DNA from 4 places in the Thauera chlorobenzoica genome. Region 1 is predicted to be linked to each of the others. Evidence: predicted binding sites of a transcription regulator. Region 1 holds the regulator's gene; each other region holds the start of a gene.

The links. Region 1 encodes sigma-54, which starts transcription at its own class of promoters, with help from an activator protein. Its sites were predicted from a motif close to TGGCACGCTTNCTGCTNA; they were not measured.
Region 2: the regulator sigma-54 is predicted to act here: its motif matches at 2,853-2,870, upstream of glnA (type I glutamate--ammonia ligase).
Region 3: the regulator sigma-54 is predicted to act here: its motif matches at 1,440-1,457, upstream of Tchl_RS06830 (TorF family putative porin).
Region 4: the regulator sigma-54 is predicted to act here: its motif matches at 1,625-1,642, upstream of metK (methionine adenosyltransferase).

The regions. Positions count from the first base shown of each region.
Region 1 is NZ_CP018839.1:1,642,726-1,647,366, forward strand. It holds gene ilvA (threonine ammonia-lyase, biosynthetic) at 1-977, opposite strand, end outside; gene hprK (HPr(Ser) kinase/phosphatase) at 974-1,921, opposite strand; gene ptsN (PTS IIA-like nitrogen regulatory protein PtsN) at 1,890-2,375, opposite strand; gene hpf (ribosome hibernation-promoting factor, HPF/YfiA family) at 2,512-2,835, opposite strand; gene Tchl_RS07630 (RNA polymerase factor sigma-54) at 2,853-4,292, opposite strand; gene lptB (LPS export ABC transporter ATP-binding protein) at 4,315-4,641, opposite strand, start outside.
Region 2 is NZ_CP018839.1:559,084-563,724, reverse strand. It holds gene nadA (quinolinate synthase NadA) at 1-965, opposite strand, end outside; gene Tchl_RS02735 (rhodanese-like domain-containing protein) at 1,064-1,516, opposite strand; gene Tchl_RS02730 (cation diffusion facilitator family transporter) at 1,566-2,741, shown strand; gene glnA (type I glutamate--ammonia ligase) at 2,962-4,371, shown strand; gene Tchl_RS02720 (DUF4124 domain-containing protein) at 4,503-4,641, shown strand, end outside.
Region 3 is NZ_CP018839.1:1,442,810-1,447,450, reverse strand. It holds gene Tchl_RS06840 (ISL3 family transposase) at 1-910, shown strand, start outside; gene Tchl_RS06835 (accessory factor UbiK family protein) at 971-1,228, opposite strand; gene Tchl_RS06830 (TorF family putative porin) at 1,500-2,210, shown strand; gene glnK (P-II family nitrogen regulator) at 2,238-2,576, shown strand; gene Tchl_RS06820 (ammonium transporter) at 2,698-3,924, shown strand; gene Tchl_RS06815 (cupin domain-containing protein) at 4,224-4,571, opposite strand; gene purU (formyltetrahydrofolate deformylase) at 4,611-4,641, opposite strand, start outside.
Region 4 is NZ_CP018839.1:1,320,882-1,325,522, forward strand. It holds gene Tchl_RS06270 (calcium/sodium antiporter) at 1-244, opposite strand, end outside; gene metK (methionine adenosyltransferase) at 374-1,537, opposite strand; gene Tchl_RS06280 (lysophospholipid acyltransferase family protein) at 1,771-2,655, shown strand; gene Tchl_RS06285 (lysophospholipid acyltransferase family protein) at 2,652-3,524, shown strand; gene dapF (diaminopimelate epimerase) at 3,563-4,396, shown strand; gene Tchl_RS06295 (DUF484 family protein) at 4,569-4,641, shown strand, end outside.

The sequences.
Region 1 (4,641 bases):
GGTTCGAGGATGGAGCGGGTGTCCTCGAAGACGTCCTTGATCGCCGCGCAGATGGCGTCGTTGTCGACCAGGATCATCTCGTCCACGTACTGCTGGCAGAGGCGGAAGGTCTCGTCGCCGACGCGCTTGACCGCGGTGCCGTCGGCAAAGATGCCGACCTGCTCGAGTTCCACCGGCCGTCCCTCGGCGAGCGACAGCGTCATCGCGTTGGCATCGACGGTCTCGACTCCGATGACTTTCGTCTCCGGGCGCAGGCGCTTGATGTAGGCAGCCACCCCGGCGAGCAGGCCGCCGCCGCCGACCGCGCAGAACACCGCGTGGATCGGTTTCGGGTGGGCGCGCAGGATTTCCATGCCGATGGTGCCCTGGCCGGCGATCACGTCGGGGTCGTCGAAGGGGTGGACGAACGTCAGCTTCTCGTTCTTTTCCAGCTCCTTGGCATGGGTGTAGGCGTCGGAGTAGGACTCTCCGGCGAGCACCACTTCGCCGCCGCGGGCCTTGACCGCATCGACCTTGATCTGGGGCGTGGTGTCCGGCATCACGATTACTGCGCGCACGCCCAGCTTCGCGGCCGATAGTGCCACGCCCTGGGCGTGGTTGCCGGCCGAGGCGCAGATCACCCCCCGGCGCAGGGCCTGCGGCGACAGCCTGGCCATCTTGTTGTAGGCGCCGCGGATCTTGAAGCTGAACACCGGCTGCATGTCCTCGCGCTTCAGGTAGATGCGGTTGTGGGTGCGCGCCGACAGGTTGGTGGCGAGGTCGAGCGGGGTTTCGACGGCGACGTCGTACACCTGCGCGGTGAGGATGCGTTCCAGGTAATCCGTGGGGGTGCTCATGGCCGGCTTGTGCTCTGCTGCAAAGCGTTCGAGCGTAACAGCCGATCCTGCACCGCGGCAAGCCCGGGGCCGACAGTGCGGGGCCGGAGCGGGGCGCAGGGGCGCCTCCGGCGGCAGAGGCCTGTCCGTGCCCGCGCTCAGGTGTCGCTGGCGCCCGGAATGCCCTGCATGGCCCGGGCCTGGCGATCGATGAACTCCTGGGTGGAATCGATGCCGCGCAGCTGGAGGATGGTCGAGCGCACTGCGGCTTCGAGCAGGACCGCGAGGTTGCGACCGGCGGCGACCGGCAGCACCACGCGTGCGACGCGCACGCCGAGGATGTCCTGCTGTTCCTGCTGCAGCGGCAGGCGGCTGGGGTCGCCGGCACCGGGCTGGCGGCGCTCGAGGTGGCACACCAGGCGCAGGCGCATCTTCCGCCGGCACGCCGTTTCGCCGAAGATGGTGCGGATGTTGAGGATCCCCAGGCCGCGCACTTCGATGAAGTCCTGCAGCATCTCGGGGGAGCGTCCTTCCAGCACCGCGGGGGCGATGCGCGACAGCTCGACGATGTCGTCGGCGACCAGTCCGTGCCCGCGCGAAATCAGCTCGAGGGCGAGTTCGGACTTGCCCGCCCCCGAATCACCGGTGATCAGCACGCCGAGGCCGAGCACGTCCATGAACACCCCATGCAGGGAGATCTTTTCGGCGAGCTCGCGCGACAGATGCAGGCGCAGCAGGTCGATCACGCTGGCCGACGGCTGCGGTGTGGTAAACAGCGCCACGTCGTAGGTCTGGCAGGCGCCCAGGAGGACGGCCACCGCTTCGCAGCCATCGGCGACGATGATCGCCGGCGGCCGTGCGGCGAGGATTTCCTTGATGTGGTGCGAAACCTTGTCGTGGGACTGACGCAGGGACCAGGCCAGTTCCGCCGCACCGAGGACCTGCAGGCGGGAAGGGTGGATCAGGTTGAGGTGGCCGACCAGGTCGGCGGGCCAGATGCGTTCGTCGGCGACCGAAATGCGGGCGTCGAGCCGGCCGCTCACATGGGTGAGCTGCAGGCTGTGGCGGTGGGCTTCATACAGCCGCGCGACGCTGGTCTGACGCATCGGCGCCCCAGTTCAGGAACATCCGGTGGATGGTGGCCGCGTCCGGAGCGTTCTGCAGGGTGTCGCGGAAATCGCGGTCGCTGAACATCTGGGCAAGCTCGGAGAGCAGTTGCAGGTGGGTTTCGTTCGCCTGCTCGGGAACCAGCAGGACGAACAGCATGTTCACCGGGCGGCCGTCGGGGGCGTCGAACTGCACGGGGGTGGCCAGGCGCAGGAAGGCGCCGGCGGCTTCCTTGAGTCCCTTGATGCGGCCGTGGGGAATGGCGATACCCTGGCCGAGGCCGGTGGAACCGAGGCGTTCGCGGGTGAAAAGGCTGTCGAACACCGTGCTGCGGGCGATGCCCTGGTTGTTCTCGAAAAGAAGGCCAGCCTGTTCGAAGACGCGTTTCTTGCTGCTGGCTTCGAGGTCGACCACCACGTTGGACAGTGGCAGGAGTTGGGGTATGAGGCTCATTCGCTGGGAAATTTGTGCAGTGCCCGTGCCGCGGGTGCCTGGTGAGGCAGGGGAGCGGCCCGGGCCGCATGTAAACGGCGGCGTGAAAACGCGCGCATTATAAACGTAGCCCGGGCCTTGAACTGCAAAGAAAGCGTCAGGCTTCGGGAACCTGGTGCTTCAGCGCATCGTGGTTGTGCTCGGCCTGCTTCTGCTTGTATTTCTGCACCTGGCGGTCGAGCTTGTCGGCCATGGCGTCGATCGCCGCGTACAGGTCGGCATCGTCGCTTTCGACGAAGATGTCCTTGCCGCGCACGTGCAGGGTGACTTCGGCTTTCTGCCTGAGCTTTTCCACCGAGAGGATCACCGCAACGCTGGTGACGTTGTCGAAGTGGCGGATCACGCGATCCAGCTTCGAGCTCACGTAGTCACGGATGGCCGGGGTGACTTCGATATGGTGCCCGGTGATGTTGAGGTTCATGCTAACTCCTGTTGATGTCAGATGGACTTGCGCAGACTGACCGGCGGAATATTCAGTGATTCGCGGTACTTGGCGATCGTCCGCCGCGCGACCACGATACCCTGCTGGCCCAGAACTTCTGCAATCCTGGCGTCGGATAGCGGTTTCTTGCTGTCTTCGGCATCGACCAACTGGCGAATCAGCGCACGAATCGCCGTCGAGGATGCCGCTCCACCGGTGTCGGTGGCGACGTGGCTGCCGAAGAAATACTTGAGTTCGAATACGCCGCGCGGGGTCGCCATGAATTTCTGCGTGGTGACGCGCGATACGGTGGATTCGTGCAGCTCGAGCTGGTCTGCGATCTCCCGGAGAGTGAGTGGCCGCATCGCCACGTCTCCATGATCGAAGAACTGCCGCTGCTGGTCAACGATCGCCTGGGAAACGCGCAGGATGGTGTCGAAGCGCTGCTGCACGTTCTTGATCAGCCAGCGCGCTTCCTGCAACTGGGCACCGAGTCCGCCGCCCTGGGCGCGGTTCTGTTGCAGCAGGCTGGCGTACAGGCGGTTGATCCGCAAGCGCGGCATGGCTTCCTGGTTGAGGCGTACCGTCCACTGCCCGCGCAGCTTGCGCACGATGACGTCGGGCAGCACGTAGCGGGTTTCGTGCAGGCTGTAGCGCATGCCCGGATGCGGGTCGAGGCTGCAGATCAGCGCCTGGGCGGCGCGCAGGCTGTCGTCGTCGCAGCCGGTGAGCTTCTTCAGCTTGGCGAAATTGCGCTCGGCGAGCAGCGCGAGGTGCCTGTCGACGATCTCCAGTGCCAGCGTCCGGGTGCGGTCCTCGGGCAGGGTGCGCAGCTGCAGCGACAGGCATTCCTGCGGTGTGCGCGCGGCGATGCCGACCGGATCGAGGTGCTGCACGTGGTGCAACGCGATCGCCAGGTCGTCGAGCTCGACGCCGGACTCGGGGACGAGCAGCTCGAGGAGTTCTTCCAGCGGCTGATGCAGGTAGCCGTCGTCGTCCAGGGCCTCGATGATCAGCCGCGCCAGCGTGCGGTCGCGGTCCGACAGCGGGGACAGGGCGATCTGCTGGTCGAGGTGCTCGCGCAGCGAGATGCCGGCGGCCTGAAGATCCTGGTAGTCGGTGTCGTCGTCTTCGCCGCGGCTGCCGGCGCCCTGGCCGACGTTCGACCAGTCGATGCCTTCGTCCTCGGTGCCGTCGTGCGCGCGGGTGTCGGCCTCGCCCTCGCCGGGGGCGGGCGAGGGGTCGTGCACGGGTGCGGCGCCGGGCGAGGACGGGAGGCCATCCCCGCCTTCGCCGTCCTCGCCGTCCTCGCGCTCGAGCATCGGGTTCTCGAGCAGGAAACGCTCGATTTCCTGGTTCAGCTCGATCGTCGACAGCTGCAGCAGCTTGATCGACTGCTGCAGCTGCGGGGTCAGCGTGAGGTGCTGGGAAAGCTTGAGCTGGAGGCTGGTTTTCATCGGCTGGGAGGCGCCCGGTGGATCACAGGCGGAAATGCTCGCCGAGATAGACCTGGCGCACCCGTTCGTTGTCGATAATGTCGGAGGGCAGGCCGCTGGCGAGGACCCGGCCTTCGCTGATGATGTAGGCGTGGTCGCAGATGCCGAGCGTCTCGCGCACGTTGTGGTCGGTGATCAGCACGCCGATGCCGCGCTCCTTGAGGAAGCGGATGATCTTCTGGATATCGATGACGGCGATCGGGTCGACCCCGGCAAAGGGTTCGTCGAGCAGGATCAGGCGCGGGTCGGTGGCCAGCGCCCGGGCGATCTCGCAGCGCCGGCGCTCGCCGCCGGACAGCGAGATCGCGCT
Region 2 (4,641 bases), 1.1 Mb from region 1:
TGCATTGTCGAGCACATGCATACCGTGGGCGCCATGAACTCCACGGTCTTGCCCTGCGGCTTCATCTCCCCGGCCAGGCGGCTGACGAGGTTGAGCTCGGTGCCGACCAGCCAGTGGGTGTTCGCGGCGGCGGCGGAAATGGTGTTGATGATGTACTCGGTGGAGCCGACGTAATCCGAGTTGCGACAGACCTCGAGGCTGCTCTCCGGGTGCGAGATCACGAAACCGTCCGGATGCTGCTTGCGCCAGCGCTCGATGTGACCGGGCTGGAACATCTGGTGCACCGAACAGTGTCCCTTCCACAGCAGGATCTTGGCGTTGTGGATCTGCTCGGGGGTAAGGCCGCCGTACTCGAGGTCGGGGTCCCACACCACCATCTGTTCGAGCGGAATGCCTTTCTTGAAGCCGGTCCACCGCCCCAGGTGCTGGTCGGGGAAGAACAGCACCTTCTCGCGCCGGGAAAACGCCCAGTCGAGGATCGTCGGCGCGTTGGTCGACGTACACACGATGCCGCCGTGCTCACCGCAGAAGGCCTTCAGGTCGGCCGCGGAGTTGATGTAGGTCACCGGGGTGATCCGCTCGTCGGGCGCGCCGAGCACTTCGCCCAGTTCGCGCCAGCAGCGCTCGACCTTGGCGAGGCTGGCCATGTCGGCCATCGAGCAGCCCGCGGCGAGGTCGGGCAGGATCGCGATCTGGCTCGGCTTGGACAGGATGTCGGCGACTTCGGCCATGAAATGCACGCCGCAGAACACAATGTACTGGGCATCGGTCTGCGAGGCCAGGCGGGCGAGCTTGAGCGAGTCGCCGGTGAGGTCGGCATGCTGGTAGACATCGGCGCGCTGATAGTGATGGCACAGCAGCACCGCCTTGTCGCCGAGGCGGGCGCGGGCGGCGCGGATACGCGCCTGGGCCTCGTCGTCGGCGAGCACGTTGAAGCGATCGAAGCTGATGGTGGCGGCTTGCATGATGCGAATCCTGCTCCTGGAGGAAATTCCGGTGTGTCGGTGAAATTTCGGACCTGGCGGCAGACAGTGCGTTCCGCCGCCAAGGCCCGCGCGATCGATCAGCCCTGGTGCCAGGGCAGGCCGGTGTGGCGCCAGCCGCCGATGCGGTTGCGCTGGCCGTTGGCGTCGCGGTCGCCCTCGAAGCCTTCGAGGACGTTGTAGCAGTTGCCATAACCCGCAGCGCTGGCGGCACGCGCTGCCGAATCGGAACGCACGCCCGAGCGGCACAGGAACAGCACCAGCGCCTCGGAATCGACCTGGTGCTTGAGCTGCGCCATGAAGTTCGGGTTGTCCTGCATCGACGGATAGGACTTCCACTCGATCTCGACCGCGCCGGCCACCCGCCCGACCCAGTCCAGTTCGGCGCGGGTGCGCACATCGACCAGCCTGGCGCCGGGAGCACGCTGCCACACTTCCCAGGCCTCGCCCGGGGTCAGCGCGCCCTGGTAAGGCAGGCCGAGATTTTCGGCGCGCTCGTGCGCCAGGGACAACAGATCCGACAGGGTTCCCATTCGAACATCCGTCTAGAATTGCGAATCCTCGAAGTATAGCGCGTCCGCCATGCCCCTCCCCACCCCCCCGCAATCCCCCCCTTGCGACACCGACGCCGGACGCAGCCGCGGCATCCAGCGCACGACGCTGGTCGCGATCCTGACCAATGCCACCCTCGCCCTGGGCCAGGTCCTTGTCGGCCTGTTCGCCAACGCCTTCAGCCTGGTGGCCGATGCTGCCCATACCCTGTCCGACCTGGTGACCGACTTCATGGTCCTGGTCGCCGGACGGCGCAGCGCGGACCCGGCCGATACCGCCCACCCTTACGGCCACGACCGCATCGAGACGGTCACCACGATGGTGCTGGGCGCGGTCCTCGCTGCGGTCGGGATCGGATTCCTGTGGAGCTCGGGCGTCCGCCTGCAGGACATGGCCGCCACGCCGCCGCTCCACCCCGCAGCGCTGGCGATGGCGCTGCTCACCCTGGCGGCCAAGGAAGGTTTGTTCCGCTTCACCCTGGCCGCCGCGCACCGGTTGCGGGCACCGATGCTCGAAGCCAACGCCTGGCACGCACGCTCGGATGCGGCGTCCTCGCTGGTCGTGGCCGTCGGCATCGGCGGCAGCCTGGCGGGCTACCCTTTTCTCGAACCGCTCGCCGCCGCCGTGGTCGGCTTCCTGATCCTCAACATGGGACTCAAGCTGGCGGGGAAGTCGGTCCGCGAACTGATCGACACCGGCCTGCCGGAAGAAGAGCTCGCCCGCCTGCGCCACACGATCGAGACCACGCCGGGGGTGATCGGCCTGCACGACATGCGCACCCGGCGCATGGCCGGCCGTGTGCTGTGCGACGCCCACGTCCAGGTCGACCCCCGGCTCACCGTGTCCGAAGGCCACCGCGTCTCCGACAGCGTCTATCTGCGGGTGCGCAGCGCCCACCCGGAAGTCCGCGACGTGCTGGTGCACATCGACCCCGAAGACGATGCCGACCTGCAGGCCGCGCCCCCCGGCCCGCTACCCGGACGGGCCGAGATCCTGGAGGATGTGCGCGCCCTGCTCGGTGCCGGCGCACCGGCGCCGAAACGGGTGCAGATCCACTACCTCGGCGAGCGCGTGGAAGTCGAAATCATCCTCGCCGCACCGCTCGCCCCCACCGCGCTGGACGCCCTCGCCCGGCGCCGGCAAGCCTGCCTCCTGTCCCACCCCCATTACCGTGCGATCAGCGTCTATTCCCAGCTCGCACCATGACGGGGCGCAAATCCCCCGCCGAGCACCGACATGGTGCGCACAACCCCGCCCCCCGGCACCGCTTTCGGGCATTTCCCTTGTGGCACAATGTCCGGCGAACTAAAACGAACTTGGCACACTTAGTGCTTAGGCTTTTTCACCCGAATCCGGCGCATCGCCCTCCGGCCGCTGCTCCATCCGCTCAACGCAATCAAAACGCCTCATCTCACCAGGAGTGAACATGAACGCCCAAGACGTCATGAAGCTGATCCAGGAAAACGAAGTGCGCTTCGTCGACCTGCGCTTTACCGATACCCGCGGCAAGGAGCACCACGTCGGCCTGCCGGTTTCCGCCTTCGAGGAAGATCACTTCGAGCACGGCCACCCCTTCGACGGCTCCTCCCTGGCAGGCTGGAAAGGCATCCAGGCCTCCGACATGGTCCTGCTGCCCGAAGCCGGCTCGGCCTACATCGACCCCTTCTTCGACGAAACCACGCTGGTGCTAACCTGCGACGTCATCGAGCCGTCCGACGGCAAGGGCTACGACCGCGACCCGCGCTCGATCGCCAAGCGCGCCGAGGCCTACCTGAAGAGCACCGGCATCGGCGACACCGCCTTCTTCGGCCCGGAGCCCGAGTTCTTCATCTTCGACTCGGTCGAATGGTCGGTCGACATGTCGGGCGTCTACAGCAAGATCATTTCCGAAGAGGCCGCCTGGTCCACCGCCGACAAGTTCGAAGGCGGCAACACCGGCCACCGTCCGCGCGTCAAGGGCGGCTACTTCCCGGTGCCGCCGGTCGACAGCCTCAACGACGTGCGCGCCGCGATGGTGCTCGCACTCGAGGCCTGCGGCGTGCCCGTCGAGGTGCACCACCACGAAGTGGCCAACGCCGGCCAGTGCGAGATCGGCACCAAGTTCAGCACCCTGACCCAGCGTGCCGACTGGACCCAGGTGCTCAAGTACATCGTGCACAACGTCGCCCACCAGTACGGCAAGACCGCCACCTTCATGCCCAAGCCGATCGTCGGCGACAACGGCTCCGGCATGCACGTCCACCAGTCGATCTGGAAGGACGGCCAGAACCTGTTCGCGGGCAACGGCTACGCCGGCCTGTCGGAGACCGCGCTGTACTACATCGGCGGCATCATCAAGCACGCCCGCGCGCTCAACGCGATCACCAACCCGGGCACCAACTCGTACAAGCGCCTGGTGCCGCACTACGAAGCCCCGACCAAGCTCGCCTACTCGGCGCGCAACCGTTCGGCCTCGATCCGCATCCCCTACGTCGCCAACCCGAAGGGCCGCCGCATCGAGGCGCGCTTCCCGGACCCCCTGGCCAACCCCTACCTGGCCTTCTCGGCCCTGATGATGGCGGGCCTGGATGGCATCCAGAACAAGATCCACCCGGGCGATCCGGCGGACAAGAACCTGTACGACCTGCCGCCGGAAGAGGACGCGCTGATCCCAACGGTGTGCACCAGCCTCGACCAGGCACTCGAGTATCTCGACAAGGACCGCGAGTTCCTGACCCGCGGCGGCGTATTCTCGAACGACTTCATCGACGCCTACATCGCGCTGAAGATGGAAGAAGTCGACCGCATGCGGATCACCACCCACCCGGTGGAATTCGACATGTACTACAGCCTGTAATCCGCAGATCACTGCGCAGCGCGAAAAGGACGGGCATTGCCCGTCCTTTTTTTCTGGGGTCTAATCGGCATTCACTCCGCGAGGGGGAGGCCGCAACACCGCATTCCCGCCGACGGCTTTCCGGAAAACCCATGTCACCGCTCCGACTCCTTCCGCTTTTCCTGCTTGCGGGCGCGAGCGCCCTGGCCCACGCCGAGGTCTACAAGTGCGTCGACACCGACGGCCGGGTGACCTACACCAACGACCGCTCGCTGGCGCGTAACTGCGTCC
Region 3 (4,641 bases), 200 kb from region 1:
GGACGAGCTGGAAAAGATGATTCGCTTCGAGACACCGAAGTGGATGGGCATCGCCGAAATCCCCCTCATCAAGCCCCGTGGCGTGATTGCCGACATTCAGAACAACACCATCGTCGAGTTACTGCCGAACCGGAACAAGGATACCGTGGTGCGATTCCTGCACCCCTTAGAAGGCAAGGAGCGTATCCAGTACGTCGCAATGGATATGTGGACGCCCTATCGGGATGCCGTGCGGGCAGTGATCCCGCAAGCCGAGATCGTGGTGGACAAATTTCACGTTGTTCGCATGGCGAATGATGCGATGGAGCGCGTCAGAAAGAGTCTGCGCGAGTCCCTGACACCGAAGCAGCGGCGCGGGCTGATGCACGACCGTTTTGTCCTGCTCAAGCGCGAACGCGATCTGAACGACAAGGAACGGCTGAACCTTGACGGCTGGGTGAAGAACCACCCCGAACTTGGTGAAGCCTACCGGCTCAAGGAACAGTTCTTCGGTATCTACGATGCCGAATCTCCCGACGAGGCGCAGGCCAAGTTCATCCAGTGGCAGAAAAGCATTCCGTCCGAGATTGCCGACGCCTTCGCCGACATCGAGCGGGCGTGGGGCAACTGGACAATGCCGATCCTCAACTACTTCAACCACCCCGTCACCAACGCCTACACCGAGAGCTTCAACAGCCTGATTCGCGTCATGAATCGGTTGGGTCGGGGCTACAGCTTTGAAGCACTGCGAGCCAAGATTCTGTTCGCGGAGGGCGCGCACAAGCACACGCTGTCGCGGCCAAAGTTCGAGCGCAAGAAAAGACGGCCCGCAGAACAGGAGCCCGTCGTGATGTACGGGCTAGCCGCGGAGAAGAACTACGGTGCGGATATACCAACACTGATCCGCATGATCGAAAACGGAGAGCTTTGAACCCGTTTCAATCACGGAAATCGGATACCCCAATTCCCGGGAAAGTCGGCCGGGGCGGCTTCAGCCCTTGTCCGCGCCGCCAGCGGCCAGCCGGGCCTCGAGTTCGGCGACGCGCGCCTCCAGCTCGGCGAGCTTGACCCGCGCCTGGGCGAGGACTTCGCGCTGCACTTCGAACTCTTCGCGCGTCACCAGATCGAGCTTGCCGAAGGCGCTGCCGAGCAGGGCACGGGCGTTCTTCTCGATGTCGCGCACCGGGCTGTTGGCGGCGAGCTCGGAAAGCTTGGCGCCGATTTCGTCGAGGATGCGGGGAGTGCTCATGGTGGCGTGCGATGAATGGTTGGCGATGCGGCGAAGTCTAGCACGGCCGCCGCCGCCCGCCGGAAGCGGGGCGGTGGGCAGAATCGCACGCACCACATTGGTGCAACCCGAGCCAAATCCGTGCATTCCGCTCACCCCTCCCCTGGCCGCGCCCCCTTCAGCCCCCTTCTGGCCGCCCTATTCCCTTGACGATGCAAGGCTTTTGAAATCCTGGCACGCGATCTGCTTAGGAGCTGGCGTGAAAACCCCGCGCCCTTCTCAGGAGACCCCCATGCGCTTACCTCTTGTCGCTGCCGCCCTCGTCGCCGCCCTTCCCGTCGCCGGCTCCGCTTCCGCCGAAGACGGCCCGTTCAGCGCCAACATCGCGATCGTCTCCGACTACGCTTTCCGCGGCATCAGCCAGACCGACGAGCGCCCAGCGCTGCAGGGCGGCTTCGACTACGCCCATGCCAGCGGCCTTTATGCCGGAGTGTGGGGGTCGAACGTGTCCTGGCTGGCGGACGCCGCCGACGACGTCAGCAACAGCCTGGAAGTGGACCTCTACGCCGGCTACGCCGGCGAGGCCGGCGCCATCGGCTACGACGTCGGCCTGCTGCAGTACTACTACCCGGGCAGCTACGGTCCGCTCTACCGCGCCGGCGCGGAAAAGCCGCACACCCTGGAGGCCTACCTCGGGCTGTCGTGGGAGTTCCTGAGCTTCAAGTATTCCCACAGCCTCACCGACCTGTTCGGCTACACCGACTCCGACGGCTCGCAGTACTACGAGCTCGGCGCCGAACACGACCTGGGCAGCGGCTTCATCCTCACCGCCCACGCCGGCTACAGCGACATCCGCGGCCAGGACAACTATACCGACTGGAAGGTCGGGGTAAACAAGGAGTACGGCGGCTTCGACTTCGGCCTGCACTACGTCGACACCGACCTCAACGGCGTGGACGGGGCCGAGGAGCGCGTCGTCTTCTCGATCGCCAAGTCCTTCTGATCCGCCCGAACGCACTGGAGAACAGCCATGAAATTCATCGCCGCCATCATCAAGCCGTTCAAGCTCGACGAAGTGCGCGAAGCCCTGTCGGCCATCGGCGTGCAGGGCATCACCGTCACCGAAGTCAAGGGCTTCGGCCGCCAGAAGGGGCACACCGAGCTCTATCGCGGCGCCGAGTACGTCGTCGACTTCCTGCCCAAGGTCAAGATCGAGGCCGCCGTCACCGACGACATCCTCGAACAGGCGATCGAGGCGATCGAGAAATCCGCCGCCACCGGCAAGATCGGCGACGGCAAGATCTTCGTCTTCGAGCTCGAGCAGGCGATCCGCATCCGCACCGGCGAGACCGGCCCGGACGCGCTGTAAGGGAGGCCCCACCATGAAGAAGAAACTGTTCACGCTGCTGCCGGCCGCGCTCGCCGCCGGGCTCGCCGGCAGCGCCTTCGCCCAGGAGGCGGCGGCCGTCGCCGCCGAAGCCACCGCTGCGGTGCACAAGGGCGACGTCGCCTGGATCATGACCGCCACCCTGCTCGTGCTGATGATGGCCCTGCCCGGCCTGGCGCTGTTCTACGGCGGCATGGTGCGCTCGAAGAACATGCTGTCGGTGCTGATGCAGGTCACCGTGGTGTTTTCGCTGAACGCGGTGCTGTGGCTGTTCTACGGCTACAGCCTGGCATTCACCGAGGGCAACGCGCTGATCGGCTCGATCGACAAGCTGTTCCTGTCCGGGGTCGGCATCGATTCGCTGGCCGACACGTTCACCGATGAGGTGAAGCTGCCCGAGTTCGCCTTCATCGCCTTCCAGGCCACCTTCGCCGGCATCACCGGGGCGCTGATCGTCGGCGCCTTCGCCGAGCGGATGAAGTTCTCCGCGGTGCTGATCTTCTCGGTGATCTGGTTCACCCTGTGCTACCTGCCGATCTGCCACATGGTGTGGGGGCCGGGCGGCTACCTGCTCGAGGACGGCGCGCTCGACTTCGCCGGCGGCACCGTGGTGCACATCAACGCCGGCATCGCCGGCCTGGTGGGCGCCTACCTGGTGGGCAGGCGGATCGGCTTCGGCCGCGAATCGATGGCGCCGCACAGCCTGACCCTGACCATGGTCGGCGCCTCGCTGCTGTGGGTGGGCTGGTTCGGCTTCAACGCCGGCTCCAACCTCGAAGCCACCGCGGGTGCCGCACTGGCCTTCATCAACACCCTCGCCGCCACCGCCGCCGCGGTGCTGGCGTGGTCGATCGGCGAGGCCCTGTTCAAGGGCAAGCCGTCGATGCTGGGCGCGGCCTCGGGCGCGGTCGCCGGCCTGGTGGCGATCACTCCGGCCTGCGGCTCGGTGGGCCCGATCGGCGCCGTCGTCATCGGCCTGCTGTCGGGCTTCGTCTGCCTGTGGGGGGTCAACGGCCTGAAGCGCATGCTCGGCGCCGACGACGCCCTCGACGTGTTCGGCGTGCATGGCGTGGGCGGCATCCTCGGCGCCATCCTCACCGGGGTATTCACCGCCCCTGGCCTGGGCGGCACCGGCGGCGAGGACTTCTCGATCGCCAGCCAGGTGTGGATCCAGACCTGGAGCGTGATCGTCACCGTCGTGTGGTCGGCGGTGGTCGCCTTCGTCGCCTACAAGATCGCGGACCTCCTCGTCGGCCTGCGCGTGCCGGAAGACGAAGAACGCGAAGGGCTGGACATCACCGCCCACGGCGAATCGGCCTACCGTCCCTGAGCCTGTGCCGGTAGCGCACGCCGCCCGTGGCAAAGCGTGCACTACCGTCCCGGTCCCTGCCGTTGAAGCCGGTCGGCTCGGGGCCTCAGCGCCAGCGGTAGCGCAGCGAGAGGCCGACGAAGGTGACGTTCTGGCGCTCGTCCTGCTCGAGCGTCGTGCCGTCCGCATACCCCTCTGGGCAGGCCCGTCGAAGGATGAGCGGATTATTAGCGGCGCAACTGCTGTTTTTAGGTTCAAAGGGATTAAGACTTCGAGCCGAAAATCTTCAAGGTGCCGTCCGGACTGATGCCCTGAACCCGTCACACTCCGTCCGGAGAACCGCAATGCACCGCCAGCCAGACGGCATCGGCGGAGACGGATTCGACGCGGTGGCGGCAGTGCGCCGGCAGGCTTACCCAGTCGCCCGCCTGCAGGGCCAGCGTGCGCCCGTCGGCGAACGCGAGTTCGGCGCGGCCGGCCGCCAGGACCACCCATTCATCATCATCCTGGTCGTACCAGAAGCCCGCCGGGCTGGGGTGGCCGTGCGAGGCGATGCGCTCGATGCGGACCGCGGGGGTGGCGAACAGGGTTTCGAAACACTCTTCATCGCCCGCGCCAGGGGGCCCGGCGAAGAGGTTGCCGCGGGCGGGCGGAGCCGGGGCGGTCATCGGGCCCTCCTCCCGCCCGATGCGCTGCCCCGGCCGTGCTCAGCGGAACACGATCGTCTTGTTGCCATGC
Region 4 (4,641 bases), 320 kb from region 1:
GGATGTTGGCGATGTTGCTGCCGACCACGTTGCCGATCGCCAGGTCGGGACTACCGGCCAGCGCCGATCCGACCGATACCGCCATTTCCGGTGCGCTGGTGCCGAACGCGACCACGGTCAGGCCCACCACCAGCGGTGACACGCCGAAGGATGTGGCCAGCCGCGAGGCGCCGCGCACCAGCAGTTCCGCGCCGGCGACGAGGACGACGAGACCGAGGATGAACATCAGGACTTGCTGGAGCATGGGCTGTACGAAAGAAGATCGATGAAGGTCTGGATGCAGCCGGCGGTGGCGATTCGCCGTGCCAGGGGCGGCCCCGGGCGCAGGCGATGTGCGGTCCCGCCTGCGCCCGGGGTCATGCGTGCGTGCAGCTTACAGCCCGGCGTCGGCGCGCAGCGCGGCGGCCTTGTCGGTCTGCTCCCAGGTGAACTCCGGCTCGTCGCGGCCGAAGTGGCCGTAGGCGGCGGTCTTGCCGTAGATCGGGCGCAGCAGGTCGAGGGTCTGGATGATCGCCTTCGGGCGCAGGTCGAAGTGCTTGCCGATCAGGGCGGCGATGCGGTCGTCGGCGATCCTGCCGGTGCCGAAGGTGTCGACCATCAGCGACACCGGGCGCGCCACGCCGATCGCGTAGGCGACCTGCACCTCGCACTTGTCGGCGAGCCCGGCGGCGACCACGTTCTTGGCCACGTAGCGGCCGGCGTAGGCGGCCGAGCGGTCGACCTTCGACGGGTCCTTGCCCGAGAACGCGCCGCCACCGTGGTGGGCGGCGCCGCCGTAGGTGTCGACGATGATCTTGCGCCCGGTGAGGCCGCAGTCGCCGTGCGGGCCGCCGATGACGAAGCGCCCGGTGGGGTTGATCAGGTAGCGGACGTCGCCGCCCATCAGCTCCTTCGGCAGCACCGGCTTGATGATCTCCTCGATCACCGCTTCGGAGATCTGCGCGTGCGACACGTCGGGGTGGTGCTGGGTCGATACCACCACGGTGTCGATCGCGACCGGCCTGCCGTCGACGTACTTCACCGTGAGCTGGCTCTTCGCGTCCGGGCGCAGCCACGGCAGGCGGCCGTCCTTACGCACTTCGGCCTGGCGCTGCATGATGCGGTGGGCGTAGTAGATCGGCAGCGGCATCAGGCTCGGGGTCTCGTTGCAGGCGTAGCCGAACATCAGCCCCTGGTCGCCGGCGCCCTGGTCGAGATCGAGGCCTTCGCCTTCGTTCACCCCCTGGGCGATGTCGGGCGACTGGCGGTTGATCGCCGCCAGCACCGCGCAGCTCTTGTAGTCGAAGCCGATGTCGGAGTTGTCGTAGCCGATGCGGCGGATGACTTCCTGCGCGATCTCGCGGTAGTTGGGGTGGGCGGTGGTGGTGATCTCGCCCGAGATCACGACGAGGCCGGTCGACACCAGGGTCTCGCAGGCCACGCGCGCCTTCGGGTCCTCGGCGAGGATGGCGTCGAGGACGCCGTCGGAGACCTGGTCGGCGACCTTGTCGGGATGGCCTTCGGAGACCGATTCGGAGGTAAACAGAAATTCAGCCATGGTGCCACTCCTTGAAAGCAAAAATCCCCGTGCTGTCGGCCTTGCGTCTGCGGCCAGCTCCGGGGATTTCGTCGAGCAGCCGACGCTTTAGCAGTATTTTTGCCGGCGGCCTGCGCCTGCCGTACCGCCCTGCAAGTTGTCGAGTTAACTCGGCGGTGGGGACGGATTATAGACCGGGATCGCCGGCTGTGTAAGCATGCGGGTCCTGCAACCCGCTCCCCCTGCCGCCGACCGTGCTGCTCGACCTTCTCTTCCGCCTGCTTTCCCGCCTGCCCCTGGCCGGGCTGCACCGCCTCGGCGGCTGGATGGGCTGGCTCGCCTACTGGGCGTCGCCGTCCTATGCCCGCCGCCTGCGCGCCAACCTGGCCAACGCCCTTGGCCGCGAGGACGAGGCGGTGCGCCGGGCGGCGATTGCCGAGGCCGGGCGCCAGGCGCTGGAGCTGCCCTTCATCTGGCTGCGCCCGGCGCAGGAAGTGGTGGCCGCTGCGGTGCGCACCGAAGGCTGGGAACTGGTCGAGCAGGCGCGCGCCGAAGGCGCCGGGATCCTGTTCATCACGCCCCACCTGGGTTGCTTCGAGATCACCGCGCAATGCATCGCGGCGCGGATCCCGATCACCGTGCTCTATCGACCGCCACGCAAGGCCGCGCTCCAGCCGCTGATGGAAGCCGGCCGCGCGCGTGGCCGCCTGCGCACCGCGCCGGCCGACGTGTCGGGCGTGCGCAGGCTGGTGAAGACCCTGCGCAGCCACGAGGCGGTGGGGATGCTGCCCGACCAGGTGCCGGGGGCCGGCGAAGGGGTGTGGGCGCCATTCTTCGGCAAACCGGCGTGGACCATGACGCTCGCCGCGCGCCTGGCCGCAGTCAAGGGGGTGCGGGTGATCTACACCTGGGCCGAGCGCCTGCCGCGCGGCGCAGGCTACGTGTTCCGCCTGCAGGCCCCCACCGAGCCGCTGTCGGGCGAGCTGGAGGCCGATGTGGCGACCATCAACCGCGAGGTCGAGCGCCTCGTCCTGCAGTGTCCGCAGCAGTACCTGTGGGGCTACAATCGCTACAAGCAGCCGCGCAAGGCGCGCGAAGACGCAGCGGACGCAGCGGCGCCGCGGGAGCCGCAGCAATGAGCCGCCTCGTGATCGCCGTGTTCTGGCTGCTGCACTGGCTGCCGCTGGCCGTGCTCGCGCCGCTCGGCCAGGCCTTCGGCCTGCTGCTGTACGTGCTCGTGGCGCCGCGGCGCAAGGTGGTGCTGACCAACCTGCGGCTGTGCTTTCCGGAGCTGTCCGAGGGCGAGCGCCGCACCCTCGCCCGGCGCAACTTCGCCATCACCGGGCGCAGCATGCTCGAGCGCGGCCTGGCGTGGTGGGCGGGCCCCGCGCGGCTGCGGGCGATGGTGCGCATCGAAGGGCTGGAGCGGCTGAATGCGCTGAAGGCCGCCGGTCGTCCGGTGATCCTGCTCGCACCGCACTTCGTCGGCCTCGACATGGCCGGCACCCGGCTGTCGATGGAGGGTGACTTCGTCAGCGTCTATGCGCGGCAGAAGGACCGGGTCTTCGACCGCTGGCTGTATCACGGCCGCAGCCGCTTCAACGACCAGCTGCTGCTGTCGCGCCACGACGGCGTGCGCGCGACGGTGAAGGCGATGAAGGCGGGGCGCCCGTTCTACTACCTGCCCGATCTCGACTACGGGCGCAAGGAATCGATCTTCGTGCCTTTCTTCGGCGTCCCCGCGGCGACCATCACCGGCCTGCCGCGCCTGGCGCGCCTGGCGGGGGCGGCGGTGGTGCCGTGCGTCACCCGCATCCTGCCCGGCGGCGCGGGTTACGTGCTGGAGCTGGGGGGGCCGTGGGCGGACTACCCGTCCGACGACGTCGAGGCCGACACCCGGCGCATGAACGCCTGGCTCGAAGAGGTGATCCGCACCATGCCCGAGCAGTATTATTGGGTCCATCGCCGGTTCAAGACGCGGCCCGAAGGCGAGCCGCGCATTTACTGACCGACTGCATTGACCGACCCCTGCCCCGGAACGAATCGATGAAACTGCGCTTCACCAAGATGCACGGCCTCGGCAACGATTTCGTCGTCATCGACGCCACCCGCGCGCCGGTCGAGCTCACCCCGGCGCGGGTGAAGGCGATCGCCGACCGCCATTTCGGCGTCGGCTGCGACCAGCTGCTGGTGGTCGAGCCGGCGCGCCGGGCGGACGCCGACTTCCGCTATCGCATCTTCAACGCCGACGGCGGCGAGGTCGAGCAGTGCGGCAACGGCGCGCGCTGCTTCGTGCGCTTCGTCCACGACCGGGGCCTCACCGCGAAGCGCGAGATCCGTGTCGAGACCCGATCCGGCCTCATCGTGCCGCGCCTGCGCGAGGACGGCCTGGTCACGGTGGATATGGGCGTGCCCGAGCTGGCGCCGGCGAAGATCCCCTTCGTCTCCGACGCCGATGCGGTGGTGCAGCCGCTGCAGGTGGGCGAGGCCACGCTGGCGATCACCGCGGTGTCGATGGGCAACCCCCATGCGGTGCAGGTGGTGGCCGACGTCGATGCCGCGCCGGTGGCCGCGCAGGGCGCGCTGATCGAGCGCCATGAGCGCTTTCCGGCGCGGGTCAATGCCGGCTTCCTGCAGGTGGTCGATACGCACCGCGCGCGCCTGCGGGTGTTCGAACGCGGTGCCGGCGAGACCCTGGCCTGCGGCACCGGCGCCTGCGCGGCAGTGGTGGCCGGCATCCTGCGCGGCCTGCTGGTATCGCCGGTGCGGGTCGAGACCCGCGGCGGCGAGCTCGAAATCGCCTGGGACGGCCCCGGTACGAGCGTGCGGATGACCGGGCCGGCCGTCACCGTGTTCGACGGCGAGATGACACTCGACTGAGGAGGGGCGCCCGCCCGGTCCGGGCGCGGCCCTCCGATTGCAAACCGGACGAAGGAGGATCAGCGGGAGCATGCGCCGCCGGCGCACGCTGCGGTTCCCGTCGCGGGAATGCCGCGGCCGGCACAACGGAACAGACTTCGGGCCGCCCGGCGGCCCCCCAGGAGTGGAAGCGATGAATGCCGAAGATCTCGCGCGCTACCTGCGCGAACACCCCGACTTCCTCTGTGAGCACGGCGAGGTGTTCG